DNA from 4 places in the Megasphaera sp. AF13-6AC genome. Region 3 is predicted to be linked to each of the others. Evidence: riboswitches for the same ligand, from Rfam matches in the RefSeq annotation. Region 3 holds a riboswitch; each other region holds the start of a gene.

Region 1 (8,003 bases), on a different contig from region 3:
GGAACATTTTTCCCTACATAGTCGGCCCTAATAGGAAGTTCTCTATGTCCGCGATCTATCAAAACAGCCAGTTCTATAAACTTCGGACGACCCGCCTCCATGACGGCATTTAAAGCCGAGCGCACAGTTCTGCCGGTAAATAAAACGTCATCGACTAAGACAATCGTCTTGTCGTCGGCATTAAAAGCAGTCTTACCCTTGTCGACGCGACGAATATCCGTCCGTTTTCGATCGTCACGATAAGCGGATATATCCAAGTCGTAAACGGGAACGACGACTTCCTCTATGGATTCCAATTCACGAGCCAATCTTTGCGCCAAGGGAACACCGCGAGTATGAATCCCGACGAGAATCATCTGTTCCAATCCTTTGTTACGCTCGATAATTTCGTGGGCAATACGCCGTATGGCTCGTTCTATAGCCTTTTCATCCAATAACAAGGTTTTGTATCGCAACATTACACACCTCCGCCGTCAACAGCTTGTACGACAGCCTTAAAATCATCGGGCCAAGGGGCTTCAAAATGCATGGCTTGCTTCGTAATAGGATGCACTAAATCAAGAGCACAGGAATGAAGCGCCTGCCCTTCAATGGGAAAGGCGTCTCTTTTATACCCGTACAGGGGATCATTTACTACGGGATGCCCGATATAAGCCATATGCACGCGAATCTGGTGAGTCCGTCCTGTCTCCAAACGACACTGTACCAACGTATAGTTACCGAACCTCTCCAATACAGTAAAATGTGTAATCGCATCTTTGCCGTCCTTCATATTGACGGCCATTTTAACGCGGTCCTTAGGATGTCGTCCCAAGGGTGCATCAATACGCCCCTTTGCTTCCACAATATTGCCGTGAACGAGAGCAACATAGGTGCGTCGTGCCGTATGGCTCTTAATCTGTTCCGCCAGGCTTTTATGTGCCGTATCGGTTTTAGCCGCTACCATAAGCCCCGATGTATCTTTGTCCAGTCGATGAACAATGCCGGGACGAATAACACCGTTAATCCCCGACAACTCGCCGCCGCAATGCCATAAAAGTGCATTTACAAGGGTCCCGTTCGGATTTCCCGCCGCCGGATGGACAACCATACCTCGTGCCTTATTAACAATAATAATATCCTTATCTTCATATACAATATCTAAAGGGATATTTTCAGCCTCAACCGTAAGGTCTTCAGCCTCATCCTTTTCAATGACGATTTCGTCACCTTCCGCCACGCGGTAGTTGGCTTTCAGGATGCGGTCACGCATGGAAACCTTCCCATTCTTTATGAGATTCCCTGCATACGAACGAGATATATCCAAAGCCCTTGCTACATATATATCAACCCGTATTCCCGTATCTTTATCAGTTACGACAGAGGTTATAACTTCCATTTCAACCGCCTTACTCCGAACCGTGGGTCCAGCAATAAATGAGTAATAAAAAGACACCTACTACAATGGCTATATCGGCAATATTAAATACGGGCCATACCCGAAAATCGAAAAAATCCGTTACGGCTCCGAATAAACATCTATCAACTGCATTACCGAAGGCACCGCCTAACAATAGCCCCGTACCGACAGTGACAACCGGCACTTTCGGCAAGTATTTACGAAATACAAAATACAGAAGGAAGAGCCCTATGGCAACGGCAATAAACAGCCATTGTTTATGTTCCAGAAAGCCAAAGGCCGCTCCCTTATTCAAAATATAAGTTATATGAAAAAATCCCGGTATAACCGGAACAGATTGATTCAATATCATGGAATGGGATATTGCATATTTTCCGATTTGGTCTGCCGCTACGACAAGGCAGGCAATGATAAAAACAGACACAGTTATCTCCTTCCTCGACTTACCGGCACAGTCGACCGGAATGCCTTTATCCTATCACAGACACCGTTAAAAAACAACGAAGACACACAAAAAACCGCTATGCATAACACATAGCGGTTTATATGTATATAGCCTATTATTCAGCAGCGATAGCGCCTGTAGGACAAACGGATTCGCAAGCACCGCAATCGATGCAAGCATCGCCTACAACATACTTCGTTTCGCCTTCAGTAATAGCGCCGGTCGGGCAAGTTGCTTCACAAGCACCGCATTTTACGCATTCATCGGAAACTACATGCATGGTATTCACCTCCGCAAAAAATATCACTCGAGGGTTCTCATGTCCCTTTCGCTGACATAATTATTACACGTTTCTCCCTCCTTGTCAATTATCAAAATAACCAAAATACCGCATGGTTAACCCGTTTTATTCTTGATAATCTATGTCAGTAACCATAAAAAAAGAGTATATTTCTCGTCTGTTTTTTTTTATTTCATGCGTTCATAGTTATCCAAGAAATAAGTTTTTATGCTGTTCATAAAATTTTCCACCCTTTTTGTGTTCTTTTTAAAGCTATTTGTCAACAATTCTCAGTATTTTCCTCTTTAAACCGCTTGTGTCTTTTCGGCATAAAAAATTTTTTATTTCGTTCTTATTGAAAGGAGTAGAAAGGATGTTAAAATAGTATATACCTGATTTAAAGGAGGGTTATATTTTGCAAACCTATTCACCCGTAACAGCCGAATTTATTGAAGAGCTGAAACAAATAACCGGCCCGTCATATGTTAAGACTGACGCCGACTTACTCATCGCCTATCAAACGGACTATGAATCGGATCCTAAGCTGTTTCATATGCCCGAAGCAGCCGTTGCTCCCGCATCGTCCGAAGAAATTTCACAAATTCTCAAATTGGCCAACCGCTACAAAGTTCCCGTCACGGTCCGTTCGGGAGGTACCAGTCTTGCAGACGGTGCTATTCCTGTCTGCGGCGGCCTCGTCCTTTTAATGGAACGGCTGAATAAAATTTTGGAACTTAATGAAGAAGGCATGTACATGACTGTCGAGGCGGGTGTGCGTACCATTGATTTACAAAATCGTGCCAAATCAGCCGGTTTTCTGTATGCCGGCGATCCGTCCAGCTCGGAAAGCAGTCTTATCGGCGGCAATCTGGCAACGAATGCCGGCGGTCTAAAAGCCGTTCGTTACGGTGTTACGCGCCATCAAGTCTACGCCCTTGAAGTCGTTACACCGACAGGCGAAATCGTCGAAGTAGGCGGCATCTTAAAAAAATGCTCTACAGGCTACTGTCTGGAACAATTAATTATCGGCAGCGAAGGAACTCTCGGTATTATTACGAAAGTTACAGTGAAGCTCACGCCTTTGCCGCCGTATCGTTTTGACGTCTTGGCCGTCTATGACTCGCCTACTCCGGCTCTGCATATGGTACCGCAGTTGATTAAAGCCGGCATTGAGCCTACGAGTATTGAATATATGGATAACTCATATGTTCGCGGCTGTGCCGATTATTGCGGATATGAAAATATGCCCGGTTATGAAAAAGGCGTATATGTCATCATAACGGTTGAAACGTATGACGCAGACGATGCGGATAAAAAGATGGAACAAGTAGCCGATATTTGCGAACAATCAGGTGCCGTGGATGTTCTTGAAGCGGACGATCGCATTTGGAACATGCGACGTAATTGCCAGACTTCTGTCGAGTTGATCAGCAAAGTCTTTTTGACGGATGACGTAGTTGTCCCTGTTCACCGCATTGCCGATACAATTGAAAAAATCATGGACATCGGGAATGCATATCCTTTTGAAGTAAAGATCAATGCTCATATCGGTGACGGGAATCTTCATATCGTCTTATGCAAAACGGACATGTCTGATGAAATGTGGGAAAAATCGGTCGAAGCCTTCCACAACGAAGTCTATGCCTATGCATATTCCGTCGGAGGCCGCCTGGCCGGTGAACACGGCATCGGTGCCAAAAAATTACGCTATATGGAAAAGTTTACGCCTGAAGGAGAAAAGTACCTGATGCGTACGATAAAAAACGCACTGGATCCCAATAACATTCTTAATCCAGGAAAGATCTTAAACTTCCAAGAATAAGTACTTCTATCCCCATTTTATACTGTACTTTTTTAGTAGAAATAAATCGTTGACAGATTTATTTCCACGATGTTATAATACGGAACATCAATTATATATGTGATTTCATCAAGAGCAATTGAGGGATACGGCCCGATGACATTGCGGCAACCCCCGCCAGGGAAGGTGCCAAGTCCGACGGCATATGCCGGCAGATGAACGGAAAAGATAAGAAAAGCCGTCATCTGAATGACGGCTTTTTTGTATGAGCTCCACATCATAAGCTTTTTAATGAAAGGATGTTATATTATGAAAATTTCCCTGAAAAAAGGCCTCACCTTGGCCCTCATCGTAGCAACTGCCGCGTTTATTACCGGTTGCGGCGGCAATAATTCTGCCGGCGGCGATAACAAAGAAATTAAAATTGGCGTAACTGCCGGCCCGCATGCGGAAGTTATGGATGAAGTCGCTAAAGAAGCGGCTAAACAGGGCATTACGGTTAAAGTCGTCGAATTTAACGACTATGTACAACCCAATACGGCATTGGCTCAAAAAGATTTGGATATGAACTCCTTCCAACATCAGCCCTACTTGGATAATGTCGTCAAAAAACAAGGTCTCGATTTAAAGTCCATCGGCAAAACGATTATCCTTCCCATGGGTGTTTTCTCGCACAAGTATAAATCACTTGATCAGGTAGCCGACGGTTCTACGGTGGCCATCCCTAATGACCCTACGAACGGGGCCAGAGCCCTGTTACTGTTGCAACAAGCTAAGTTAATTACGTTAAAAGACGGCAAGACTGTCGATGCAACAGTTGCAGACATTGTCAGCAACCCGAAAAATCTGAAGATTACGGAACTCGATGCGGCTCAAATCGCTCGTTCTCTCGATGATATGGACTTAGCTTGCGTAAACACGAACTACGCTATTCCGGCCGGCTTGAATCCGCAAAAGGATGCTCTTGTTGTTGAAGATAAGAGTTCGCCTTACGCTAATGTCATTGCCGTTCGTGCCGACGACGTAAATAATGAAACATATAAAAAGTTGGTAGAAATTTACCAATCCGAACCGATTCGTAAGTTTATTGAAGAGCACTTCCAAGGCTCCATCCTTCCTGCATTTTAAATGCGGACATAAAAATCCCTGCCTTCGGGCAGGGATTTTTATGTCTGTAAAAGGATAGTGTCCGTGTTTATTTTGCCAAAGCGTCAACCTTGCTTTGCGCCGTTTCATGCTCGTAATTCCACGGATCTTTTCTGATAAATCCGTCCGAAAAAGGAACAAAAACGGATATAATAGCGGAAATAGCTAAAAGATAGAGAAACCAAGTGTACGGCAAAACTTCAAGCGGTGATACGGCTCCGGCTGTAAAGCCCGTAACGATAAGCATCTGTGCCCCGTACGGAATGAGACCCTGAAAAATAGACGAAAACGTACTGAGCAGGGCCGCCGAGCGACGAGGATCCACTTTAAAGCGATAACAAAGTTTCTTTGCCATTTCCCCGTTAATAATAATAGAAACCGTATTATTAGCCAAGGCAATGTCCGTAATGGAAACAAGCCCGGAAATACCGATTTGTGCCGACTTGCTGCCCGTAATAAATTTCTCCACTGAATGAAGCAGGAAAGCAATACCTCCCGCCCTGCTCACCATAGCAGCCAAACCGCCTGTCAGAAGCGACAAGAGAAAGATATCAAACATTCCCGAAAAGCCCTTATAAATAGCCTGCATAAAGGACAAAAATGTTAAATCCCCGTAAGCCATCCCGATGATGCCTGCCAAAACCGTACCGCCTACTAAGACGAGAAATACGTCTACGCCTGCAACGGCCGTAACAAGAACAACAATATACGGAAGGATTTTGATCAGACTGTACGGATGTTCTCCCGAGCATACGGCTCCGTCCGATCCGCCGAAGATAACAAGAAGTACAAAGGTAATCACGGCCGGCACAATAGTCAACCAAAGATTTAATTTAAATTTATCCTTCATTTCACAGCCTTGCGTACGCGTAGACGCAATGGTCGTATCCGAAATGATGGACAAATTATCTCCGAGCATAGCCCCGCCGATAAGGCAACCGAGGACCAGTCCTAAAGGAGTACCGGACTTTTCAGCAATAGCTACGGCAATAGGACCTACAGCCGCACAACAGCCTACAGATGTACCGGTTGCCGTAGAAATGAAAGCCGAAATAAGAAATACACCGGCTGCCAGATACTGAGGCGGAATATACGTCAGCCCCAAGTTGACCGTAGAATCTATACCGCCCATAGCCTTGCACACTACGGCAAAGCCTCCGGCTAACAGGAAAATCATACACATAATTAAAATATCGGGATTTCCGCAACCTTCAATGAAAGTATTAAACTTATCACTAAATTTTCCTTTCAATAAGGCAAATGCTACGATAATACCGATGATAGAGGCCAACGGTGCAGGAAACTGATAAAAGGGCATTTCCACACCCTGCATTTGTAAAATAATCCCGGCCCCCAAGTACACGCCTACAAATACAATAAAAGGGAATAACGCCGTCCCGTTCGGCTTTATCTCGTCATCTTTTCGTTCAGACTGAACCGCCTCTTCTTCTTTTCTTACTTCATCCTTATTTCCGTCCACTGACCAACACTCTCCTTTGCAACAAGTAAAGTAATATACAACGTACTTTAATCTTTGTACATCCTATCACATACATATATTGGGGTGTAATATTAAAAAGTTTGGTATATTCATAGATATTTAATATATATGGTTTCTACATTTTTTATAAAAGGCGATAACCTTCCGGTCATCGCCTTTTATCTTTTACTGCCTTCTTATTTCACTTTATCCAATGCCTGTTTCAAATCGTCAATAATATCTTGAGCATCTTCCAAGCCAACGGACAGCCGAACCAAGCCTTCACTGATACCGGCAGCTTTCAACTCTTCCGCCGTATACGGAGAATGAGTCATTGTAGCCGCATGTTCAATTAACGTTTCCGCATCGCCTAAAGATACGGCCAATTTACAAAGTCTGACACTGTCCATAACCGTGCCGCCCGCTTTTTTACCGCCTTTAAGTTCGAAAGAAATCATACCGCCGGGCAGACTCATTTGTTTCTTTGCCAAATCAAATTGAGGGAAACTCTTAAGCCCCGGATAAGCAACGGATTCTACAGCCGGATGAGTTTCCAGGAACGCCGCTACCTCCATGGCGTTTGAGCAATGTTTTTCCATACGCAATGCCAGGGTCTTCATGCCGCGAGCAATCAAAAAAGCATCAAAGGGACTCAAAACGGCACCTGTCATATCTTTAATACCGAAGAGACGAACTTGGGCTATGAATTCGGCAGAGCCGCAAACAAAACCGGCAATAACGTCACCGTGACCGTTCAGATATTTTGTCGCCGAGTGAACGACTACATCCGCTCCCAATGTCAGCGGTTTCGTAATATAAGGTGTGCAGAAGGTATTATCTACAACGACCAGACAACCGTCCACTTCATGTGCAATAGCGGATACGGCCTCAATATCTACGATTTTTAAGGTCGGATTGGCGGGAGTTTCAATATAAACCATTTTTGTGTTCGGTTTCATTGCCTTTTTAACAGCCTCTAAATCGTTCATATCTACAAAAGTTACGTCCACGTCCGCCCGAGGCATACCGTGATTCAAGAGTGCAAAAGTACACCCGTATAAAGTATCGCTGGCTACTACATGATCGCCATGTTGCAAAATAGTCCAGAAAGTAGCTGAAATAGCCCCCATTCCCGATGCCGTGGACATGCAGGCTTCCGCTTCTTCGAGAAGAGCGACTTTTTCTTCTACAACCGTGTTAGTCGGATTTCCGAGACGACTGTAAATATACCCTTCTTCTTCAAGAGCGAATCTCTTTCCGCCCTGTTCCGCCGAATCGAAAATAAACGTTGATGTTTGATAAATCGGTGCTGTCAATGCTCCAAACGTATTTTTCGAAGACCCCCCATGAATAGATTGTGTGGCAAACCCCATTTTTTGTAACTCTGTTCTGTCCATAATTTTCCTCCTTATTTATAGAAAAATAATATATTATAATAGACTTCTTATGATT
Region 2 (8,003 bases), on a different contig from region 3:
TGGTGCAAGACTACAACACGGGTTTTATACATCTGTCCGTCGAAAGTTTGCATAAGTTATCCTTCAATGAATAAGGGCTGCTCATAAGAGGGATACTATTATTTCCCCCCTTAGCAATACGTAGCCGCTAAGGCTGCAAAGTTCCCGTAATATACCTAAAGGAGATTGATATAAATGAGCGAAAATTGTACAAAAAGCAGTTGCTCCGGCTGTGCCAGCAACTGTTCCGATCGGAAGGCTCCTCAAAGCCTTTTGGCAGAACCGCACGAAGGAACGCACGTAAAACACGTCATCGCTGTTGTCAGCGGCAAGGGTGGTGTAGGCAAATCTTTAGTAACCTCTCTCTTAGCCGTGCAAATGCAAAAACACGGGTATAAAACTGCGATTCTTGATGCTGATATTACAGGCCCTTCTATCCCCCAGGCCTTCGGTTTGAATGAACGTGCTTCAGGGGATGAAAGCGGCATTATTCCTGTAACAACTTCAACGGGTATTAAGGTTATGTCCATGAATGTACTTCTCGACAATGCTGCCGATCCGGTTGTTTGGCGAGGCCCCGTTATCGGTGGAGCGGTTAAACAGTTTTGGACGGATGTCTTGTGGGGAGATATTGATTACATGTTTGTCGACATGCCTCCCGGAACCGGTGATGTACCCTTAACAGTCTTCCAATCCTTGCCTATCGACGGAATCATTGTTGTTACATCACCGCAGGAGCTGGTTTCCATGATTGTCGAAAAAGCTTTGCGCATGTCGGATCTCATGAAGGTCCCCGTACTCGGTATCGTAGAAAACATGAGCTATTTTGAATGTCCCGACTGTCATAAGAGACATTCAATCTTCGGCAAGAGCCATGTAGACGAAGCCGCTAAAAAGTACGAAATTCCTCACGTAGCCAAGTTGCCTATTGATCCGCAATTTGCCGCCCATGTGGATAAGGGTGATATTGAATCGTACGCGGTTAATTACTTGTCCGATACGGCTGAATACCTCGCGGCTACAACGAATAATTAGAAACTAAAAAGAAGGTTTCTCTTTACATGATCTGCACCCATTTTCTTGGACAGATATAATTAAGCTACTTTTTGGGAATGAGTTCGGTATTCTACCGGACTCATTCCTTTTAATTTGAGCTTAATGCGTTTTGTATTGTAATAATGAATATAATCCTTTAATTTGCTGATAAAATCTTCATAGGAAGCAAACTTTTCTAAATATAATAACTCTGACTTCAACAAGCCAAAGAAGTTTTCCATCACGCTATTATCCAAACAATTTCCTTTACGGGACATACTTTGAATAATAGCGTGATTTTTTAATATTTCTTGATAAGTACTATGCTGGTACTGCCATCCTTGATCTGAATGTAAGATGCAGCCTTTGCTATTGGGTCTATTCTTAAAGGCTTTATCCAGCATAGATAACACCTGTGTTAATACAGGTCGTTCTGATATTTCATAAGATACAATTTCACCATTATACATATCTAAGATTGGTGATAAATAGACTTTACGCCCAAACAAGTGGAATTCAGTAATGTCTGTGGTCCATTTTTGATCAGGCTTTGTTGCGGTAAAGTTTCGCTTAATCATATTGGGAGCGATTTTTCCTTCACTACCTCTATATGAGCGGTATTTCTTTAGGCGAACTTTACATGTTAAGTTTTCCTCCTTCATAATACGCATTACGACTTTATGATTTATATGAATGCCTAATTTATGCAATGCTATTGTAATTCGGCGATACCCATAACGTCCTTTATTCATCGCCACAAGTGTGCGAATAGCTTCTCGTTCCTCTGCATATTTGTCTCCCTTTTTTATGCTAGCTAAGCGTGCATAATATGTACTACGACTAATGCCAAAGTACTCGAGCATAAACTGAAGGGGATATATTTTTCTTAATCTTTCGATGGCAATTGTTTGTGCTTTTTTTTTACAGCTCTATTGGGTTTAGCAATTTCACGCATTTCTTTCATAAAGTCATCGTAAAAAGACATTTCATACTTCAACCGAGCGATTTCAGCTTCTAGTTCTTTTATCCGTTCTTTGTCTGATTTAATACTTTGATCTTTTGTGGGTGGTATTAGTTTTTTCGGTTTCATAGATAGTCTACCTTTAGGTTTAGGTTGTAATCCTGAGATTCCTTCATCTAAGTATCTTTTTTGCCATGATGCGATTAGGCTAGGATTATCTAAATTAAAATGTTCTGCTACTTCCTTAAAGGATAACTTATTTTTCCATCTGGTTTCAATAACTTTACGTTTGAAGTCTGCTGAAAATACCCGTTTAACCATTTTTCTATTTATATTATGATTAATCTTAAATTTAAGTAACCACCCATTTACAGTACTTTCTGGAATCCCAAGTTCTTTAGCAATGCTAAAAGAATTCCATCCTTTTTCAGAAAGATAAATAGCCTTTTCTTTTACTTCTTTTGAATATTTTGACATAAAAAACTGCACCTCCAAAAATTGTGTCCAATTTTTGGGGTGCAGTTCAACATAAGAGAAACCTTCTTTTTTATGCATGCATTTATACATTCTGTCGTCTCATATGACCTACAACACTTCCGACAATAAGACCGACTACAAACGGAGTAACCCAACCAAATCCGACTGCCGACAAAGGCATGGCGGAAACGATGGATTTTGCTGCTTCCAGACCACTAAGTCCGGGTAACGCTTCTACAAGTGCATAGGCTGTAACAGCATAAATAGCTCCTTTATAAGCTTCATTATAAGAAATAAAAGAGGCGAACGTTCCCAATACCATAAGTGCCAAAACCGGCGGATAACTGACACCGAAAATCCAACCGATATATTCGACAATACCGTCCACGCCGAGAAGAGCCGTCAATGCCGAAAGTATACAGGTCGTAATAGCAACGGCCTTATAGCTCACACGATTATTTGACGCCGTACGGAAGAAATCGGCAACAGCCGCAATCTGTCCGACAGCAGTCGTTAAACACGCAAGGATAACGGCTACACCCATGGGCAACATAACAGCCCCGCCGACACGCTTAATAACCAAAACTAAAAGCTCTGCACGGCCCGTATCCGCCGATACATCGGCACTTACACAAGCCCCCATAAACAAGAGGCTGCCGTAAATAATAAATAACAAAATAACCGATACGGCACCGCAATAAAACATCATGCGATTACGTTCCCGACTTTCAACATACCCTTTGTTCTCAACGGACTGTATAAACAAAGACGCCATAATAAAACTGACCAAAACATCTCCCGTATTATAACCGCCCAAAAAAGCATTGGTAAAGGAGTTGGTTACGGTCGGCTCTGCGGGAGTTCCAATGGGGGCTACTACTCCTAACACTCCGATAACCATTAGAATCAAGGCTAACAAAGGAGTCAAGAATTTGCCTACCTTATCAAGTACACTCGTTTCATCCGACGTAATCCAATAAGAAAGTAAGAAATAAAGAACGACTCCGGGAATAAAAGGAATATTAGAAAAGTTTCCCTGTATTCCTAACTGAATAGCCGTAGCACACGTCCGGGGAATAGATACGAAAATACAAACAATCATCAATAAGGTAAGCAAAATATTATAGGTATAAGGGCCGACCCTCTCCGTAATACGGCGTACATCACCATATCGGGAAATAATAAGAAGGGCAAAAATAGGTAATAAAATTCCCGACAACGTCAGTCCTGCCAATGCCGGCCCGTAAGAGGACCCGCTGACAAACCCCAGTTGTGGCGGAAAAATAAGATTCCCCGCGCCAAAATATGTAGCAAAAAAAGCAAACCCCAAAATCAGCACGTCTTTGACTGTAACCGATTTATGCTTAATACGGCTGTCATTCATGTCCTCCGACTCCTTCCTTCCAACGGCATATAAAAAACGTCATCTTGACAGATGACGCATTCATTACAGGCCATATCATCTGTCGTCACCCTCAAGTAACGCTGGAGTTGGCACCTTTCCTGTCGGAAGGTTGCCGCAGCTTCAACGGGCCAGTCCCTCGGCTGCTCTGGATGATTATTTTATTTGATTGAAATCATACAGGAATCGCCCTTACTTGTCAATAAAATACATGTTCGATTCACAGTATGATCTATCTGCCCTTTCTGTGGATAATACGGGGATCCGTGCCTGTTTACATCTTAGTTTTAAGCGCAAAGGTTGATTTTCTTTTCAGTTATTACTGCGCATTCACACCAACCATCCCCATTGCAAAGAAATTTATACACATTACCTCAAATAAAAGGAAGTGAAATAAAACGGCTTATTTATGCTATTTATATGATGATATTTTTATTTCATATCCTTATCATTTTAGATTTATCCACATTTTATTTAAAGTGTTACCAATGTACACGGCCTAAAAACAGCTTGTTTTAGGCACAAAAAAAGTTATGCACATAATTTTCTCAACAATGTGCATAACCTGTGTATAAGTTCTACTCAACCGGACGACTCCAGTCAATATATACGGTTGTCGCCTCCCAAATTTTACCCAATGCAAGTTTGAACATATCTAAACTATCATTCGGCATGCCTGATATTTCTTCAAATTCTGTAAGCCCGGTGAACCGTTTCAGTACTTTCGGCGTAGATAAATATTCATAAGCCGCTTTTTTTAAAGCCTCATCTTGAAGACAGACCGTTATTTCCTTCGTTTCTTCATCATACCCGATCCAGCCCTGGTTATCGGCACCGGTATGTGCCGCCACTTTAAACATTGCCATATATCATTACTCCTTTTCTTTCACTTCTTTGACACTACTTTCCGCTTCCCACAAAAAACCTTTCATAACAGCACGTTTTCCGAATCGTTCCTGTAATTTATCGATAGCCGTCGTTACCTTTTCATCAGCTAACCGTTTTTGGGTTGTCGGGTCTTTCGCAAAGAGAGAGTCCTGGATAATGGCGGTCTGCAATTTACTGACCGTAATCCCCAGTAACCGTACAGAACCCTTTCTTATCTTCTTAGCATATAACTTTCGTGCGGAAAAATAAAGCTGTTCTTCTGTATAAAGACCTATAGATTCAGACGACTCCGACCTCGTCTCTGTCGTAAAATCATTATACCGTATTTTCAAAGTTATTGTACGCCCCATCAACCCGTGTTTACGCAAGCGATGTGCTACTTCTTCAGCCAAGAGACGTAACTGCCGATCCACATCTTCCTGTAAGACCAAGTCATTTTCATATGTTTGTTCATTACCTATCGATTTCACCTGCTGAGCCGTTTCAACTCGTCTGTAATCTCTTCCGTGAGCCAATTCATAAAGCCGCTCAGCCTGATTACCTACAAGAGGGCGCAACTTATCGGGAGAGGCAGCCGCAATACTGCCTATTGTATCGTACCCGGCAGCCAAAAGGCGATTTTCTGTTACCTTGCCGACACCCCAAATCTTACGAATAGGTAAAGGTGCTAACAATTCCTCTTCTTTTCCATAAGGAATACAGACCAATCCGTCGGGTTTGTCCAAATCGGATGCAAGCTTAGCCAGAAATTTATTCGGTCCGATACCGGCCGATGCAACAAGACCGGTCTGTTCTTTAATGTCCTTCTTTACAGCCCGCCCGACTTCCAAAACATCCTTATAATATCCATACAACCCCGATATATCTAAAAATGCTTCATCTAAAGAAAGCGGCTCTATATACGGTGAATACCCTTCGAATATCTTCCTGATTTGACGGGAAATAGTACGGTAATAGGCAATCCGCGGAGGCAAAAAGATCCCGTCGGGACATAATTGTCTGGCCTTCTTTGTGCCCAGTGCGGAATGAACACCGTAAGCTCGTGCTTCATAGGAAGCCGTGGCAACAACACCGCGATCACTTGTACCGCCTACAATGACGGGACGACCGCGAAGTTCGGGATTATCCCGTTGTTCTACGGACGCATAGAAAGCATCCATATCGACGTGCATAATCCATCGTCTGACCACAAAACTTCCCCCTTTCCCGTCGGTTATAACATTATACAATTTTGTTCAAAATAAATATAGACAAAGCCATTTTCTTGTTCTATTCTCTTATGAAATATGGTACTATGTATAAGCATAATATTTTAAGAAATTAGGTATAAATGTAACATTTTAGAAACGAGGCATTCGTCCATGGATTTGTTCCAATTAACCTACTTTATTGAAGTAGCTCACAAAAAAAGCTTTACCAAAGCATCTCATTCTCTCCACATCAGCCAGCCTTCTATCAGTAAAGGCATCAAGGCCCTGGAAAACTACTGGCAAGTACAGCTGTTTAACCGAACGGGAAAGCACGTGGAGTTAACGGAAATCGGCGCCTATCTCCTTCCCAAAGTGGAATCGGTAATCGAGCAGTTGGCACAAATCAGCGACGAGCTGGGATCACCTCACCAATTCAATTCCGGAACTGTTTCCATCGGGGTACCGCCTATGATCGGCTCTACTTTTATTTCTCCGTTTATCCACCATTTTTCCGAAAAATTCCCGGACATCAAGGTGGAACTGGCTGAAGTCGGCTCACACGATGTTATTTCCTCTATTGATAACGGCCTCATTCAGGCGGGCTTCGTAGCCTTGCCGATTAATGCGGATACTCCCTACGACTTCTTTATTTTCGATCAGGAATATTTACGTGTCGTACTCTGGCCCGATCATCCGCTGGCTAAGAAAAAGGGAATTACCTTACAGGAAATTAAAGACGAACCGCTGATTTACTATCCTGAAAGCTTCTCTCTTTATTCTTATGTTCGTTCATTTTATCAAAAAATATCGGCGCGTCCGAACATTGTCGGGCAAACCAGTCACTGGGACTTTATGGGCGAAATGGTACATACTCAAATGGGTATTGCCTTGCTGCCCGAATCAATCTGTAAAAGACTGGACCCGACTCGTCTGGTAACCGTTCCCCTTATAGATCCCCAAATTACGTGGACCTTGGCCATGGTTTGGAAAAGCAAGGGCTTTCTCTCTCATCCCACTCGCATGTGGGTTGAATTCTTCAAAGAGTTTTACAAAAACTCTGACTAGACTTACACATAAAGAAACCGCTATACGGATTTCCCCCGTACAGCGGTTTTCCTGTTTTACAAACTTCATCAACATACGCAGTCCGAATACCCCTGATATATACGCATAATTTCTTCTCGACTCATACGCGACTCCTTCCAAACCAAAGAGAATGAATCCTTACCGGTAATCCCCACAACCCGGATGCGTCGTAACCGCCGGGCCCGCAAGTCCTCATGGACGACTCCTTCATAAACAACGGCAACTCCGCAGTTTCCGTAAGCAAATCGCTTTACAATCTCATCGGTCCCTAAATCAATATACCTAAAAGACGATTCCAACGTAAGCCGTTGCTCCTCCAGGCACTGCTCAAATAACCGTCGCGACCCCAGGTGACTGCCGCAAAGTAAGAGCTTATGTCTTTTTAACTCTTCCAAGTCGATACTTTTATCTATATCATAACTTTTACCGCAACATAAAATCAGTCTTTCCGTATGGAAAGCCATGCTGTCGATTCCGTCCCCCTCCACCGGCCCGTCGACAACGGCAAAATCCAGAAAACCCACTTCCAGGGCCTTTGTCAGTTCTTCCGTCGTATCTATACGAACTGAAATTCCTTTTTTCCCGGATCGGTGCAAAAACTCGATAAGCTTACCCCCTATATCATGCTCCGAAACAGTCGGCGTCACGCCGAGCAACAAACTGCGACTATGCGTTCGGAATTGCTCAATCTGCCGCTTCACAACCGTATCGTCATGATATACGTTTTTTGCCGCCATACGGAGTAATCTTCCCGCACCGGTAAGGCGCAACTTTTTCCCGTTATACGAAAAAAGTTTAGTTCGGTAGTAGCGTTCAAGCCAGTGAATCTGTTGCGTCACCGCCGGTTGGGTAAGATGGAGCTCTGACGCCGCATGCGTAAAGTTCATGTGACGACAGACGCTCAAAAACGTGTACATCCTGAAATCCAACATAAAACCGCCTTCTTTTACCAAAGATTTTCGCTTTATGTCTCACGTCTCTGTAC
Region 3 (8,003 bases):
TCAAAAGCATTACTATAAGAACGAATGCCGTTCCGTATGCCAAGGACACGGAGTATCCCTCACTTACCAATAAATATAAATGGTAAGGCAGGGACATAAAGGGATCCGTAAGTCCCGGGAGCCTTCTTGTAAACAAGACGGCGCCCGTAAACATGACCGGTGCCGCCGCTCCCATGGCATAGGCCGTAGCCAAGGCTACGGCTGAAAAGAACTCCTGCTTTCTCGTACCTATAACCAAGGTAGCCACAATATGCATATCTCCTATACCTAAGGCTCTGGCAGCCTCGATGCGGTCCACAGGATATTCACGAAACACTTTTTCCAAACGGACGGTAATAAAAGGAATAATCATGATTCCCAACGTCATACCCGCCGTCAACACACTCTTATGTATATCTAAATGAATAAGAAAAATACTGTACCCGAAAAGACCTAACAAGACGGACGGTATACCGGAAGCACACTCGGTACAAAAGCGAAAAACCTCATATGATCGTCTATTCTTGCAAATGAATACAGCCCACACGGTCAAGAGTGTCGCACCTAAGGATGCACACACGGCCGCTACCGCGCCGGATAACAGGGAGCCCACAATGGCCGGAAAAATACCGCCTGCCGTTCCTAACGGTGTCCCTGAAGGAAAATCAAGAATAAAGGACGGACTTAAGTACGCTTCACCCTCGGCCAAGATGTACAAAAAGATGAAAAATGTCACTCCTACTGTCAATAATCCGCATATCCAAATATAGAGGGAAAGCAACTTTTTTAACATCCCCGGAAACTCCTCTTCTTATGTCGTACAACTCTTAATAAAAGACCGGACAGGAGAAGTAAAAACAAGAGTACGGCACCGGCAGCATATAAGGCACTGTAATGCAGACTTCCGTACTCGGCACTGCCCATCTCCAAGGCAATAAGAGACGGTACGGATTCGCCCTTGCCCAAAAGCTCGGGCATAATGACCGCATTCCCCATAACCATCATGACGGCCATCGTTTCTCCCGCCGCCCGTGCAAAGGATAATATCCAGGCACCGATAACGGCATTTTGCATATAAGGTAAGACAAGCCGGCGTATAAAATACATCATATCGGCTCCCAACGCCAGTGATGCGCCTTCGTACAAGCGACGCACCTCACCGATAGACTCGACACAAGTAGATACGACAAAAGGTAGCAACATAACGGCCAGGACAAGTGCGGCAGCCAGTATAGACTCGCCGGATGCCAACTCAAACATCCTACCGATTCGATTCACCACAACGGTTAAACCGATAAACCCGAAAATAACGGAAGGAACTCCCGCCAACATGTCAATAAAAGCCAAGAGTATGTCTCGTATACGGGCAGATACAAAAAAAGAAAGAAACAGGGCGCATCCCGCACCTACGGGAACTGCCAACAAAACGGCCAATAAGGATACATACAAGCTGCCGCAAATCATGGGAAAAATCCCCAACTCAGGCGGATTTCCCAAGGGATTCCAGTTGCGAGAAAGCAGGAAGGTCAACCAATCGGTTTCTTCGCCTACAGGCAATCCTTCATGACATATGAAGAAGAATAAAAAGACAAAAAGACCGATGACGAACCAGGCCCCTGCCGTCACACTGTATTGAATGAATCTTTCACTCTTTTTCATACACTCCCCCGTAAGAGAGAGAACGGACGAAAATCGTCCGTTCTCTTTTAACCTATTTTACAGGAATAAATCCCATAGCTTCAATCAGCTTTTGTCCCGCATCGGAACGCAGATAGTCCATAAAGGCCCTTTGAACCTTTGTAAGTTCACCGCTACCGACGATAAGTAACGGACGCTGAATCTTGTACGAGCCGTCAACAATCGTTTCCGGTGTAGCTGCGACACCGTCAACTTTTAAAGCAAAAATTTTTCCTTCATTTTGCTTAGCTACCCCGTAAGAAGCGTAGCCTACGGCATTTTCATTTTCAATAATTTTGGCTACGAGAGCTCCCATGGACGGAGCCTGGATGGCCTTATCCGTAACCTTCGTATCCCCCATAATTTTTTCCTGGAATACTTCATGAGCACCGCCGCCCAAATCTCTCGTTACAACGACAATTTCCGTTGCCGGCAGGGACGGATCCACTTCATTCCAAGTCTTATATTCACCGGAGAAAATCTTTTTTATTTGATCACTCGTCAAATTATCCTTAATTTTAGCAATGGGATTGTTGGGGTTGACGGCAATGGTCAATGCATCGATACCCACCTTGTATTCCTGATAGTTTTTTATTTTTTCTTTTTCGCTACTCTTTACTTCTCTGGCCACCAAGCCGAAGTCGGCCGTACCGTCAAGCAGTGCTTTAATGCCTGCACCGGAACCGCCGGACGTAACGTTAATTACAATATCCGCATCGGGCAAAGACGAGTCCGCCTTGTTCCATTTACCGTACTGTTCCGTAAAAGCCGTACCCGCTTTAGTGACAACCGGAGCCAAGGTTGACGAGCCGAAAAAGGTAATATCCGTCTTTTCCTTCGCCGTATTGCCGCCGTTACCGCAGGCTGCCGTAAAAACAAGACTTGCCCCCAGGGCCAATACTGCTAAAAATCTACGTGTAAACATATGACAACTCCTTTGTAATTATTGTAGAATACGCATAAAATAGTATCTCTTCTTTATAGTAGGTCTTCCGGAACAGCTTCTATTAAGCTTTTTCTTCCCGTATTGCAAAAAAGAATTTTCTTAAAACAACTATACGCGTATTATACTTAACAGGTATTATCTTACTGCATGCCTATATGACGGTCAATTGAGTATTAATAAGATAAAAATATGCCAAACCATTAATTAGTATATTTTATAAACAACCGTGATTCTATAGACTTTTTTATTAAAAATCCCCCTTGTCATTTTAACTTTGACAAGGGGGATTGGATATTATTTTACACTTTTGTAATCATATGTTTAAGCTTCCGGCTCGATTAATCCGTACTTTCCGTGTTTTCTCTTGTAAACAACGCTTATTTTATCCGTGTCGGCATTTAAAAATACGAAGAAATCATGTCCTACCAAGTTCATCTGTAAGATGGCTTCTTCCACATCCATGGGTTGGGGAGTAAAGGTTTTCGTTCTTACAACTTCAAAGGCTTCATCCGATTCGGGAGATTCCGTGACAAGGGTCGGCTTGAAGGACCCGTCCTTAATGCGCCGGGCCAGTTTGGTCTTATATTTATGAATCTGCCGCACCATCTTATCAAATACGATATCAATGGCTGCATACATATCTTCGCCCGTTTCTACGACACGCAGAACGACTCCGTCTACCCTCAGGGTAAGTTCCGCAATCTTTCTTTCTTTTTCGACGGAAAGCATGGCCTGTAAGGTCACATCAGTATCGAAATATTTCATGATTTTCTTTTCGTGTTTCAGCACATAATCCTTTAATGCCGCCGTTATTTCAAGGTTCTTACCGCGTACACTTGTTGCCATAATACATCCCATCCTTTCTGAAGACTCGTTTCTTTGTCTTCTTAATTATAATATTCGACATAAGTTTCCGAAATCCTTCTTTTTCCCTTAATTTTAATATTTTATTTTTGTCAATCTTTCGTTGACAACGTTGCGGAATTCATGCTACTATCAAATCCGTAATTAAATAGCCGTTCATCCAGAGCAGCAGAGGGACTGGCCCTATGATGCTGCGGCAACCCCCGCAAGGGAAGGTGCCAAGTCCAGCGGATTTCCGACAGATGAGTGCCGTATGTACGTACTGCCGTCACCTGTTGACGGCTTTTTTATTATCTTTATTTAGCTATATCCCCGTAAAGGAGCGACCTTCATGATAACCTTAAAAAATGTTACCAAAGTATACGGTACTAAAACGAAGGTTAATGCTTTAAGAGGCATCGACCTGAATATTAAGGCCGGAGAAATCTTCGGTATTATCGGCAAAAGCGGTGCCGGTAAATCGACCCTCGTGCGTTGCATTAACATGCTTGAAAGACCGACAAGCGGCCATATTATTATTGATGACCGTGATATGACGTCCCTTTCCGACAGCCAGTTGCGCCAGGAAAGAAAATCTATCGGTATGATTTTCCAACACTTCAATCTTCTTTCATCACGTACCGTTTTCGACAATATCGCCTTCCCCTTGGAATTGACATGCACCCCGAAGGACATTATTGCCAATAAGGTGGAAGGGCTTTTAGAACTCGTCGGTTTAAGTGACAGAAAGTTCAACTATCCTTCCCAGCTTTCAGGCGGACAAAAACAACGGGTGGGTATCGCCCGTGCATTGGCCAGCGATCCTAAAATTCTCTTATGCGATGAAGCCACTTCCGCCTTGGATCCGCAAACTACGACCTCTATTTTAGAGCTTTTAAAAGATATTAATAAACGCTTAAAAATCACGATTATCCTTATCACTCATGAAATGGCGGTTGTTAAAGATATTTGTGACCGCGTTGCCGTTATTGAAGGCGGATACATTAAAGAGTGCGGTTCTGTTGTCGATATTTTCACGGATCCCCAATCGGAAACAATGCAGGAATTCGTTAAGTCCGTTATTAACACGGAAGTCCCCCAAGGCATTACACGCCTGGGCGTAACGGATCAACCCGAAGAAGGCCGCAATATGCTCATTCGTGTTCGCTTTAAGGGGCAAGTTACGAACGATCCCCTCATTGCCAATGTAATTCGTCATTCCGATGCGGATATCAGTATTTTGTACGGAAATATCGATTATATTCAAAACATTCCCTTCGGCTACCTGATTTTTACTATTATCGGCTCCTTGGAAAATCAAGTAAAGGCCTTTGATTATATTAAAAGCTTACCCGTAGAAAGTGAGGTCCTCGGCTATGTCCCCGGAAATCGTTAAACTCTTATTACAAGGCGTAGAAGAAACAATATTCATGGTTGCCGTTTCGGGAATCATTGCTACCGGCATCGGTATCCCCTTGGGCATTCTTTTGGTTACGACAGACAAGGGGCATATCCTTGAGAATGCACCGATTAACCGAGTCTTCGGCACGATTGTCAACATCATTCGTTCCGTGCCCTTTATCATTCTCATGGTTGCCATCATTCCCTTTACCAAACTGGTAGCCGGCACCTCCATCGGTACCTTGGCGGCTTGCGTTCCCTTGACGATTGTCGCCATTCCATTCCTCAGCCGTTTGGTCGAAACGTCCGTACGCGACATCGACTACGGTCTCATTGAGGCGGCTCAATCCATGGGCGCTACTCCCTTTCAAATTATTCGCAAAGTCTTGTTACCCGAAGCTTTGCCTACTATTATCAACAACATTACGGTTCTTATCGTCAGCCTTATCGGTTCTTCCGCCATGGCCGGTGCCGTCGGCGGCGGCGGTTTGGGGGACATTGCCATTCGTTACGGCTACCAGCGATTCCGTACGGACGTCATGTTGGCGACTATTGTCATCTTAATCATAGGCGTCAACGCCATTCAAGCCTTCGGCGATTTCCTTTCTCGTAAAACAAATAAACGCTAAATTTCAGTGTAAACACAAAGAAGAGGCCCGTGCGGACACGGGTCTCTTCTTTTCATCTCTTATATCTTATAAAAAGTCTTTAATTTTTTCGCGCTTGCCCCAGTTACGCAATTTACTGAGCGCCTTGCCTTCAATCTGGCGAATACGTTCACGCGTAACGTTAAAATGTTGACCCACTTCTTCAAGGGTTCTCGGTCTGCCGTCCTTCAAGCCGAAACGTAAGTAAAGGACCTTTCGTTCTCTATCCGTAAGACACGAGAACACATCTTCTATCTGTTCTTTCAGTAAGATAAAGGAAGCCGCGTCATCAGGGGCTATGGCTTCCTGATCTTCAATGAAGTCTCCCAAATGCGAGTCTTCTTCTTCACCGATAGGAGTTTCCAATGATACCGGTTCTTGAGCGATTTTCATGATTTCTCTGACACGTTCAACCGGTACGCCCATCTTTTCCGCAATTTCTTCCGGCAACGGTTCTCTGCCCTTATCCTGTAACAACTGGCGCGAAATGCGTATAAGCTTATTAATCGTTTCCACCATATGTACGGGAATGCGGATGGTACGTGCTTGGTCGGCAATGGCACGCGTAATGGCCTGGCGAATCCACCACGTAGCATAAGTACTGAACTTGTAGCCCTTACTATAATCGAATTTTTCAACAGCTTTCAACAGTCCCAGGTTACCTTCTTGAATTAAATCCAAAAACAGCATACCGCGACCCACATATCTTTTGGCAATGCTGACAACAAGGCGCAGGTTGGCATCTGTCAGCTTCTTCTTGGCAATATTTCCGACACTTACTTCTTCAGGTGTTGCCCCTTCGGCACTGCCGGCTTCGATTCTCTTGGCCAACATAATTTCTTCTTCTGCCGACAGCAGGGGAACTCGGCCGATTTCCTTCAAATACATGCGTACGGGATCATCGATATTGACGCCTTCAGGTACGGATAAATTTACATTTACCGTTTCGTTTTCCGACTCTTCATCGGCATCATCATTTAAACTTTCATTTTCATTCAGTTGCTCCGATTCGCCGAGCACATCTACACCGTTATCCGTGAAATGTTCATACATTCTGTCCATTTCATCAGCCGTCATGTCACAGTCGCCCATGGCATTCATAATTTCCGAATAGGATAAACTTCCCTGCTGTTTTCCCTTTTCCGTCAATTCGTTAATTTTCTCTAAAATCTGAGCCTTCCGTTCTTCTTCGGAAATTTGCTTTTTATCGCTCTTTTTCTTCCCCGTTCCTTTCGAAGCCTTTTTACCCGTACTCTTTTTAGCCTTCTTAGTACCGCTTTTCTTAGCCGGTTTATCGGTTTCCGCCGTAAGAGTTTCTTCCGTTGTTTCCAGATCTTTTTCTTTATCTTTATTAGCTGCCAAAGTGGTGTGCTCCTTTCCCTGACGAAGAGATTAATGTTTTAATCTCTTCTCCCAAGCGCTTACATGCCGCTAACTCGTCTTTCAACCGCAAATCATTGCGAATGCTGTATTCAGCCGCCCGTGCGCTGTGCTCTTTATAATCATTTTGTAAAGCCTGCAACTTAAAACGTAATACATAATCCAGTAATACCTGTTCATCCATGGGCACTTCATCGGACATAAGAATCCTTGCCGTTTCCGCCTCCCCTTCAGTAGACAGGCCTTCACGTACGGACGATACGGAATAGCCGCCCGTCTGTGTATACTGTCTGTGAATCTCTTCGAAGATACTTCGTCTCACAGGGTCGACAAAATAAGAAGCTTCCATTTTATCTTCAATACGACCGTACGACTCGGGATGTTCCAAGAGACTGCGTAAAATATTTTCTTCCGCAACGGCCGTTGTACTACCTCGTCGAGCTGATTCGGTTTGTTTCACTACATTAGTCGATATAACTACCGGCTGTCGGCCCGCTTCGGGATGGCGACGTACATACGCATTATATTCGCTACGCACGGCGTTTTCATCGATTTGTAACCGTTCCGCCAACTTGGCCATAAAGGCATCGGCCACTACGGCGCTATCCGTCTGTACCAAGGCAGGCATGACACTGGCTGTAATACTCGACTTGCCTTCAAGCGTATCTGCATCATACTCTTTCAAGGCTGTCAACAACATATATTCAAGAACACCCGGAGCCGCTTGTAAGGCTTCCTTAAACGCATCGGGCCCGTGCGCATTAATATATTCATCCGGATCTTTACCGTCAGCCAAAACAAGGACACGTATATGTAATCCCAACGACCTGACGATTTCCATGGCCCTCAGGGTAGCCTGTCTTCCTGCCGTATCCATATCGTAGGCCAGAATCAGTTCTTTCGCCTGCCGTTGCAACAGTCGAGCCTGTCGTTCTGTAAAGGCCGTTCCCAGTGATGCTACTACGTTGGTGATTCCCTTATTATGCGCCGACACGACATCCATATATCCTTCAACCAATACGGCCCGACCTTCATCGTAAATACTCCGATGAGCCCGATTGAGAGCAAATAGAAGATTTCGTTTATTGAAGATCGGCGTTTCGGGTGAATTCAGGTACTTCGGTTTACTG
Region 4 (8,003 bases), on a different contig from region 3:
ATTTTTTGTGTATACGTAGCCGCCTTATGGTTTTGGCGTACGGCATTTTTTTCATAAGAATCAGGATCGGCCAATACTTTTAATAACGCATCCTTGCCGAGGAGGGATAGCTTTTCGAAGAGAGAACCCGTTGTTTCGTCAGATGCCAAACGGATTTTTTCCTGAAGCAACACATCGCCCGTATCCATACCTTCATCAAGCTTCATAATTGATATACCCGAATATTCATCGCCGTTTAAAACGGCATACTGAATAGGCGCCGCTCCTCTGTATTTAGGTAAGAGCGACGCATGAATGTTAATGCAACCGTACGGGGCGGCTGTCAATATTTGAGAAGGTAAAATTTTGCCGTAGGCAATAACGACAATAATCTGGGCTTGCAAGTCCGTAAGTGTCTTAATGACCGATTCATCTCGTACCGATTCGGGCTGCAATACAGGTAAACCCAACTCCAAGGCCTTCTCCTTTACAGGCGAAAAAGAAACGGTTTTACCGCGGCCGCGCTGCTTATCCGGTTGCGTTACGACTGCAACCACCTCGTGACCGGCGGCAACGACGGCTTCCAGTGACGGTACGGAAAAATCGGGGGTTCCCATGAATAAAATCTTCATTATGACTCATCCACTTTCCGTAAATTAACAGCTTTTTCCGTAAACAAATGCCCTTTTAAATGGTCCATTTCATGTTGAAATATACGAGCTAAAAAACCCTCAGGTTCATATATGACAGTCTTGCCGAAGCGATTTTTCGCCTGTACTTTTATTTTGGTATATCTGGATACATCTCCGTATATACCCGGTACACTGAGACAACCTTCCGGGCCGTATTCCGTTTCTTCCGACACGTCCAAAATTTCCGGATTGATTAACTCAATCAATCCGTTGCCGTCATCAAGAACCACGATTTGCAGGGACTCGTTGACTTGAGGCGCAGCCAAACCGACGCCTTCGGCTGAATACATGGTTTCCGCCATATCATCAAGAAGACGTTTAACGCGTTTGGTTATCGTTTTAACAGGAGCTGCCGTTTTCTTTAAAACGGGAGCTCCGTCTTTTACTATTCGTAATGCTGACATACAAGCAAACTCCTTATTTCTGTTCCATTCTATTGATTGCATGGATGTTCCCTTATTATATCCCATTTAAGGGGACAATACCAGTAGGAGCGTACAGCGGCGAGGTTTAAAAATTTGGATCCGCATCAATTAAAACACCGCGCTTCCAAAAAGCCTTATCCTTGTGTATAAAGGCTTTAACGGGGGCAGGATTGAGAGCTCGTATTAAGATAACAATACGGAATTTATTGCGTATTTTCTTAATAATATCTACATAAGGACCGATGATTTCCAAGTCGCCCGCACCTTCCGATTTTGCATACAGATTCAGTCGTTCATACAGATCATTGCCTCGACGCCATAAATCCTTTTCATCTTCATCAATAATGGTAATCTTCACCAATTTACCGAAGGGGGGATATGCCAATTCCCGTCGAAATTCGATTTCTTCTTTAAAGAATCCCTCATAGTCCTGATTCTTGCTGTGCTTTATTACATAGTGATCGGGGGCGTAAGTTTGCATGACTACTTTACCCGGAGTACGGTCTCTGCCTGCGCGTCCGGCTGCTTGCGTCAAGAGTTGGAACGTTCGCTCGCCTGCCCAATAGGCCGGTAAGTTCAGTAAACTGTCGGCCGCCAAAATGCCGACAGCTGCTACGTCGGGAAAATCATGGCCCTTAGCGACCATTTGAGTCCCCAATAAAATATCGTATTCATGCCGTCTAAAGGCTTCGATAATGGTGTCACCGCTGTTTTTACGAACCGTCGTGTCCTGATCCAGTCGTACGACACGTGCCTGCGGAAAGAGCTCTCGAATCTCCGCTTCTACCCGTTCCGTGCCGGCACCGAAAAACTTGATATATTTACTGCCGCACTGAGGACAGCGTTCGGGAATATCCGCTACAGCCTCACAATAGTGACACCGCAGGTGTTCCGACTGCTTATGGTATACCATCGGTACATCGCAGGTTTTACATTTAACGACATAACCGCATTTTCGACACATGACGAAGGTGGAAAATCCTCTTCGATTTAACAAGACAATAGCCTGTCGCTTTGTCGCCAACGTAGCTTTTAACAAGTCTTTCAATTTTTCCGAAAGAACGCCGTAATTTTGCATTTCCAATTCTTGGCGCATATCGACAACTTCTACTTCCGGTAAAGGACGATTGAGGACGCGATGCTTCAGTTCGATTAAACCGTATTCTCCCTTAAGGGCTTTTTCATAATCATTTACAGACGGGGTAGCACTGCCCAATATAACCGGAGCTTTGTAATAAGAAGCACGTTTTCTTGCCACTTCTACGGCATGATAACGAGGGGTCTCATCTTGCTTATACGAACTGTCGTGTTCTTCATCGATTATGACCAATCCCAAATCGGCAAAGGGAGTAAATACGGCAGAGCGAGCTCCGATACAAACGGCACTCTCACCCGTTGCCATACGGCGGCGATTGTTTTCCCGTTCGCCCTTGGACAATTGACTATGCATAACCGTCACCTCGTTGGCAAAACGTGCCGTAAAGCGACGCACAATTTGTCCGGTTAAGGCTATTTCGGGGACCAGAAGAAGAACCTGCTTGCCCTTGCGAATTATTTTTTCGGCAAGCCGCATGTACACTTCCGTTTTACCGCTACCCGTAACGCCGCGCATGACCCAAGTCCGGCTTGTCGCATCGGTTTCTACAGCCTGCACGGCGGCTTCCTGCTCTGCCGTTAAGGTCCATTTTTCATCTTTTTCGGCGGCAGTAGGCAGGTAAACCGTCTCTTTTTCTCTGTAAAAGACTTCGACAAAATCCGTCTCGCTTAAATGATTGATTACGACTCTTCCGTAACCGGCTTCCATTAAAGTATCAAAGGATGCTTCCTTTTTCTCTTCCAAAAAAGACAATAATCGGGCCTGTTGTTTTTTACGAGCCAATATTTTGTCAACGTCCGTTTTTATGAATCGCAACCATTTTTTTGTCTTAGGCCCTATCTTATTTAAAACTCGTTCAGACCTCAATAAAATCCCCTTATTTACCAAGGAATCCAAGGCTTGCGGATCCACTCGGCACAACAGGTCCCTTTCTCTATGCTCCTTCCGATCCGATACGGAGGATAAAACTTGTCGTTCCGCTTCCGTTAACGCCGCAGGAATATCCGCTTCGGCACGAAGTTTCACTTCGTAATCATAGGCTATACCGTGTTTTTCAATGAAAAAAAGACGTAGTGCATCAGCCAGGTTGCAGACATAATATTGACTGATCCATAAGGCGGTCGCCATAATTTCATCCTGTTTTCCTGGTTGAACAGATAAAACAGCCTGAATGGGCTTTAGTTTAAATTCTGGAATTTGTGTGAGTTCATCTTCTGTAGAAACTACGATACCCTCTTCCCTTCGAGTGCCGAAGGGGACCAGAACACGAGCTCCGATAACAATACGCTCTTTCAAACTATCCGGAACTAAGTATGTAAAAGTTTTTTGCAGCCCTTTGGCTGTTATATTAATGATGACATGAGCAATCATACAGGCTCCTGAAAAGGGGGAGACCTGAAACGGTCCCCCCCGAATGTAAGAACTTATAAACCGGCTTCTTTGCGAAGGATTTCGGCTTTATCCGTTTTTTCCCACGGTAAATCGAGATCGTTGCGGCCGAAGTGACCGTATGCAGCCGTTTGTTTGTATATAGGACGTTGCAAATCGAGCATCTTAATAATGCCGGCAGGACGCAAATCGAAGTGTTTGCGAATCAGTTCAACTACCTTATCGTGATCGCACTTTCCGGTACCGAAAGTTTCTACGCGAATAGAGACGGGATGTGCTACACCGATGGCATAGGCCAACTGGAGTTCACATTTATCAGCCAAGCCGGCAGCGACGATATTCTTGGCAACGTAACGAGCCGCATAAGCAGCGGAACGGTCTACCTTCGTGGGATCCTTACCGGAGAAAGCACCGCCGCCGTGACGTGCCATGCCGCCGTATGTATCGACAATGATTTTACGTCCCGTTAAACCGGCATCCCCTTGGGGACCGCCGATAACAAAGCGACCGGTCGGATTGATAAAGAGTTTCGTATTTTCATCAAATAATCCGTCAGCCAAGACGGGTTTAATGACAAATTCAATCAAGTCTTTTTCAATTTGCTCACGGGTTACTTCCGGACTGTGTTGTGCGGAAATAACAATGGTATCCACATGTACGGGTTTACCGTCATCATATTCGACCGTAACCTGTGTTTTGCCGTCGGGACGCAAATAGGTAAGTGTACCGTCTTTGCGAACCTTCGTCAATTGGCGAGACAGTCTGTGTGCCAAGGAAATAGGTAACGGCATGTATTCTTCCGTTTCATTCGTAGCATACCCGAACATGAGACCCTGATCACCGGCGCCGATAGCGTCGAATTCGTCTTTGTCACCGCCTTTTGCATCTTTGGCTTCTTTAGCTTCATCAACACCCATGGCAATATCGGATGATTGTTCGTCTAAAGATACTAAAACACCGCAAGTATCGCAGTCGAAACCGTATTTAGCACGAGTATAACCGATGTCGCGCACCGTTTCTCGAATAATTTTAGGAATATCAACATAACAACTTGTCGATATTTCCCCTACAACATGGACTAACCCGGTTGTTACCAAGGTTTCGCAAGCCACGCGGGCATTTGTATCTTGAGCTAAGATGGCGTCCAAAATACCGTCGGAAATTTGGTCAGCCATTTTATCGGGATGGCCTTCCGTTACCGATTCGGATGTAAAAAATTCGCGGTTTTTTGCCATTCGTATAAACCTCCTGTTTCATAAATAAAAAAATCCCTCTACAAAAGAGGGGATAACTACCCATCTTTCGGCCTTACGGCTGTTGGACTTAGCACCTTTTCCAAGTAGAAGGTTGCTGCGGCATCACAGGGCCATTCCCTCCGCCGACTCTTGATGGAACTATATGTTGTTTTGACTGATAACAATTATAAAGTAGGTCACAAAAAATTGCAAGGGTAAATATAAATTTTTACAACATTTGAAAAAAGGCGAAATTTCGAGCTTTTCACTCGAAATTCCGCTTCTTCTCTACAGATTCTTTTTGTTGTATATGTCAATGACTCGATCTATGATTCTTTCAGCCAATTCATCCTTGCTCATCAGCGGCTGTTCTTCTACCGTCCCGTCGGGGTAAATAAAGGCACCTATATTGGTAGTACCCTTAAAGCCTGCACCTTCCGCCGTTATATCGTTAGCTACGAGCATATCCAGATTCTTTTTAGCCACCTTGCCCTTGCCGTATTTGATAACATCCGTCGTTTCTGCGGCAAAACCTACAAGTATACGATTTCCCTTACGTTGTCCCAAGGAAAAAAGAATGTCGTCATTTTTAACAAGATTCAGCGTTAATTTGTCATCGTTCTTTTTAATTTTCTGCTGTGCCCGCACTGCCGGCCTGTAGTCAGCGACGGCGGCAGCCTTAATAACAATATTCGCATCATCATATAAGCGATCTACGGCCTCTTTCATCTCTCCTGTCGTCATGACATCGACACGATTGACCTTAAAGGGGGTCACAAGGTCTGTAGGAGCCGCTACCAAAGTTACGTCGGCACCGCATTTGGCTGCCGCCCTGGCAATGGCGAATCCCATGCGCCCGCTGGAATGATTTCCTATATAACGCACCGGGTCCAGGGCTTCGCGCGTACCGCCGGCAGTGACGATGACCTTTTGCCCGCACAACTCTTTTCGTTCATCTGCTACATATTCAAGCGCTTCTATAATACGTTCCGGAGCGGGCAAACGGCCGGCACCGACAGTCCCGCACGCTAACACTCCCGAATCGGGCTGCATAATCGTATAACCGCAATCTTTCAGGATTTGTACATTCCTTTGAACGATTTTGTTGTTCCACATATTCGTGTTCATGGCGGGACAGACCATTACAGGTGCCGTCGTAGCCATTAATACGGTTGTCGCCATATCGTCGGCAACACCGTTGGCCGCTTTACCGATAATATTGGCTGTTGCCGGTGCTACAAGGACTACGTGAGCCCATTCGGCCAAGGCGATATGCTCTACATGAAACTCCGGTACGTCGGCGAACATAGAAACGGCTACGGGATTGCCCGAAATCTCACGCAACGTTAAAGGCGTAATAAATTCCGTCGCATGCTTTGTCATAACGCATTTAACCTGAGCACCCTGCTTGCGTAACGTACTGGCAATAATAGCCGTCTTATAAGCAGCTATGCCGCCGCTTATGATAAGTAGGACATGCTTGTCTCGCAAAGACATGAGAAGTCACCCTCGCTTTATTTTATACCTGCTTGAGGTGTTTCATATTTAATTTTGCCTTCATTAATTTCTTCCATAGCCACGGAAACAACCTTATTTGTATTTACATCTACAAACGGAGCATCACCGTCCGTCAACTCTCTGGCTCTTTTTGCCGCTAAGGTAACCAGTGTATATTTACTGTCCACTTTTTTCATTAATGATTCCAGCGTCGGTTGAATTAACATAATTACACTCTCCTATTGTAACGTATACATTTTTTTTAAATTTTCTATAATCCCGCTATTTCGTCGTGAACGACACGCTTCTGCCGTAATGACGGCTTTCGCCTTGCTGACGGCAGTCTCCAGGTCATCGTTAACAATTAAATAATCGTACTTATCAATCCAGTCCAGTTCGGTACGTGCTTTATCGAGGCGCTTTTGTATCACTTCATCCGAATCGGTTCGGCGATTGTGCAGCCGCCGCGATAAAATTTCCAGACTGGGTGGAACTATATAGATACACACGGCATCGGGATAGACCTTTTTAATCTGCATAGCTCCCTGAATATCTATTTCCAACATGACATGGTGTCCTTCATCCATGCGATTAAATACATAGTCTTTAGGCGTTCCGTAATAATGGTCATAGACCTTGGCATATTCTAAAAAGGCGTCTTTTTCCAATAGCTTTTCAAAACTGTCATTATCCGTAAAAAAATAATTGACGCCGTCTTTTTCTCCTTCTCTCGGAGCGCGCGTGGTCATGGATACGGAATAGTCCATATGGGGAAAGTGGCACCTCAAGGCGTCACAAATAGTGCCTTTTCCGGCTCCGGACGGTCCGGACACGACCAGTAACATACCCTTAGTCTTCATGGACGTCACCCCCATTTTCTTCTTCCTGTAACGATAGTTCATTTCCGCGAAAAGCACCCATTCTATGGGCAATCGTTTCAGTCTGCAAAGCCGACAAAACGATTTGCCCCCGCTCCATTACCAAAACAGATCGCGTCTTTCGGCCGCAAGTAGCATCCACCAATACGTGTTCATCCCGGGCATCTTGAATCATCCGTTTCACAGGCGCCGATTCGGGGCTTATAAGAGCTACGATTTTGCCGGCTGAAACCATGTTGCCGAAACCGATATTCAGAAATTCCGTCTTCATATGTTCACCTGTCATTCAATATTTTGAATTTGTTCACGAATCTTTTCCAGTTCGTTTTTTAAGCGAAGAACCGCATCGGTTATCGTCAAATCCTGTATTTTGGAGCCGATTGTATTGGTCTCTCTATTCATTTCCTGAAGAAGAAAATCAAGAGAACGGCCTACATCGGTCGTTTCTGTCAATAACTTTTTTAATTGTAACACATGGCTCTTAAAACGTACAACTTCTTCCGTTACGTCGGATTTATCGGCAAAGACGGCAATCTCCTGAAGAATACGTGATTCATCCACATTTGTCCCCGTTTCTTCCAATAGTTTGGCAATCCTTTTATGCAATCGTTGCCCGTAAGCTTCACTGAGATCTGCGCGGTGATTGTCGATAAAATTGATGTATTCTTCCGCCTTGGCGGCGCGTTCCGACAAATCCAGTTCTATATTTTTCCCTTCTCGTTCGCGCATAATCGTTAAGGCCGTCAGGGCCTTGGCAGCAGCCGCTTGTATTTTAGGCCATACGACTTCCGTATCGGTCGGTTGTTCCTCCG

What was found. Region 3 has a riboswitch for S-adenosylmethionine ahead of PGX78_RS02015 (methionine ABC transporter ATP-binding protein). Riboswitches for the same ligand answer to the same signal wherever they lie in the genome.
Region 1: linked by a shared signal. The riboswitch ahead of PGX78_RS02870 (MetQ/NlpA family ABC transporter substrate-binding protein) and the one ahead of PGX78_RS02015 (methionine ABC transporter ATP-binding protein) in region 3 are both predicted to bind S-adenosylmethionine.
Region 2: linked by a shared signal. The riboswitch ahead of PGX78_RS00840 (branched-chain amino acid transport system II carrier protein) and the one ahead of PGX78_RS02015 (methionine ABC transporter ATP-binding protein) in region 3 are both predicted to bind S-adenosylmethionine.
Region 4: linked by a shared signal. The riboswitch ahead of metK (methionine adenosyltransferase) and the one ahead of PGX78_RS02015 (methionine ABC transporter ATP-binding protein) in region 3 are both predicted to bind S-adenosylmethionine.

Annotation. Positions count from the first base shown of each region.
Region 1 is NZ_JAQCUN010000027.1:5,208-13,210, reverse strand. Features, by position in the region: gene pyrR (bifunctional pyr operon transcriptional regulator/uracil phosphoribosyltransferase PyrR) at 1-458, opposite strand, end outside; gene PGX78_RS02890 (RluA family pseudouridine synthase) at 458-1,378, opposite strand; gene lspA (signal peptidase II) at 1,389-1,823, opposite strand; gene PGX78_RS02880 (DUF362 domain-containing protein) at 1,960-2,124, opposite strand; gene PGX78_RS02875 (FAD-binding oxidoreductase) at 2,540-3,946, shown strand; SAM riboswitch class I at 4,049-4,147, shown strand; gene PGX78_RS02870 (MetQ/NlpA family ABC transporter substrate-binding protein) at 4,235-5,053, shown strand; gene PGX78_RS02865 (Na+/H+ antiporter NhaC family protein) at 5,121-6,551, opposite strand; gene megL (methionine gamma-lyase) at 6,749-7,948, opposite strand.
Region 2 is NZ_JAQCUN010000006.1:2,716-10,718, forward strand. Features, by position in the region: gene PGX78_RS00825 (Mrp/NBP35 family ATP-binding protein) at 175-1,014, shown strand; gene PGX78_RS00830 (IS3 family transposase) at 1,074-1,877, opposite strand; gene PGX78_RS00835 (helix-turn-helix domain-containing protein) at 1,901-2,530, opposite strand; gene PGX78_RS00840 (branched-chain amino acid transport system II carrier protein) at 2,535-3,836, opposite strand; SAM riboswitch class I at 3,909-4,013, opposite strand; gene PGX78_RS00845 (hypothetical protein) at 4,433-4,720, opposite strand; gene PGX78_RS00850 (DNA polymerase IV) at 4,727-5,932, opposite strand; gene PGX78_RS00855 (LysR substrate-binding domain-containing protein) at 6,104-6,997, shown strand; gene PGX78_RS00860 (LysR family transcriptional regulator) at 7,066-7,923, opposite strand.
Region 3 is NZ_JAQCUN010000016.1:9,076-17,078, forward strand. Features, by position in the region: gene PGX78_RS01995 (ABC transporter permease subunit) at 1-772, opposite strand, end outside; gene pstC (phosphate ABC transporter permease subunit PstC) at 766-1,638, opposite strand; gene PGX78_RS02005 (phosphate ABC transporter substrate-binding protein) at 1,691-2,581, opposite strand; gene hpf (ribosome hibernation-promoting factor, HPF/YfiA family) at 2,924-3,448, opposite strand; SAM riboswitch class I at 3,620-3,715, shown strand; gene PGX78_RS02015 (methionine ABC transporter ATP-binding protein) at 3,798-4,841, shown strand; gene PGX78_RS02020 (methionine ABC transporter permease) at 4,822-5,475, shown strand; gene rpoD (RNA polymerase sigma factor RpoD) at 5,542-6,855, opposite strand; gene dnaG (DNA primase) at 6,845-8,003, opposite strand, start outside.
Region 4 is NZ_JAQCUN010000004.1:18,053-26,055, reverse strand. Features, by position in the region: gene fmt (methionyl-tRNA formyltransferase) at 1-611, opposite strand, end outside; gene def (peptide deformylase) at 611-1,075, opposite strand; gene priA (primosomal protein N') at 1,182-3,563, opposite strand; gene metK (methionine adenosyltransferase) at 3,617-4,816, opposite strand; SAM riboswitch class I at 4,874-4,976, opposite strand; gene coaBC (bifunctional phosphopantothenoylcysteine decarboxylase/phosphopantothenate--cysteine ligase CoaBC) at 5,105-6,313, opposite strand; gene rpoZ (DNA-directed RNA polymerase subunit omega) at 6,331-6,540, opposite strand; gene gmk (guanylate kinase) at 6,553-7,173, opposite strand; gene PGX78_RS00615 (DUF370 domain-containing protein) at 7,163-7,462, opposite strand; gene PGX78_RS00610 (YicC/YloC family endoribonuclease) at 7,474-8,003, opposite strand, start outside.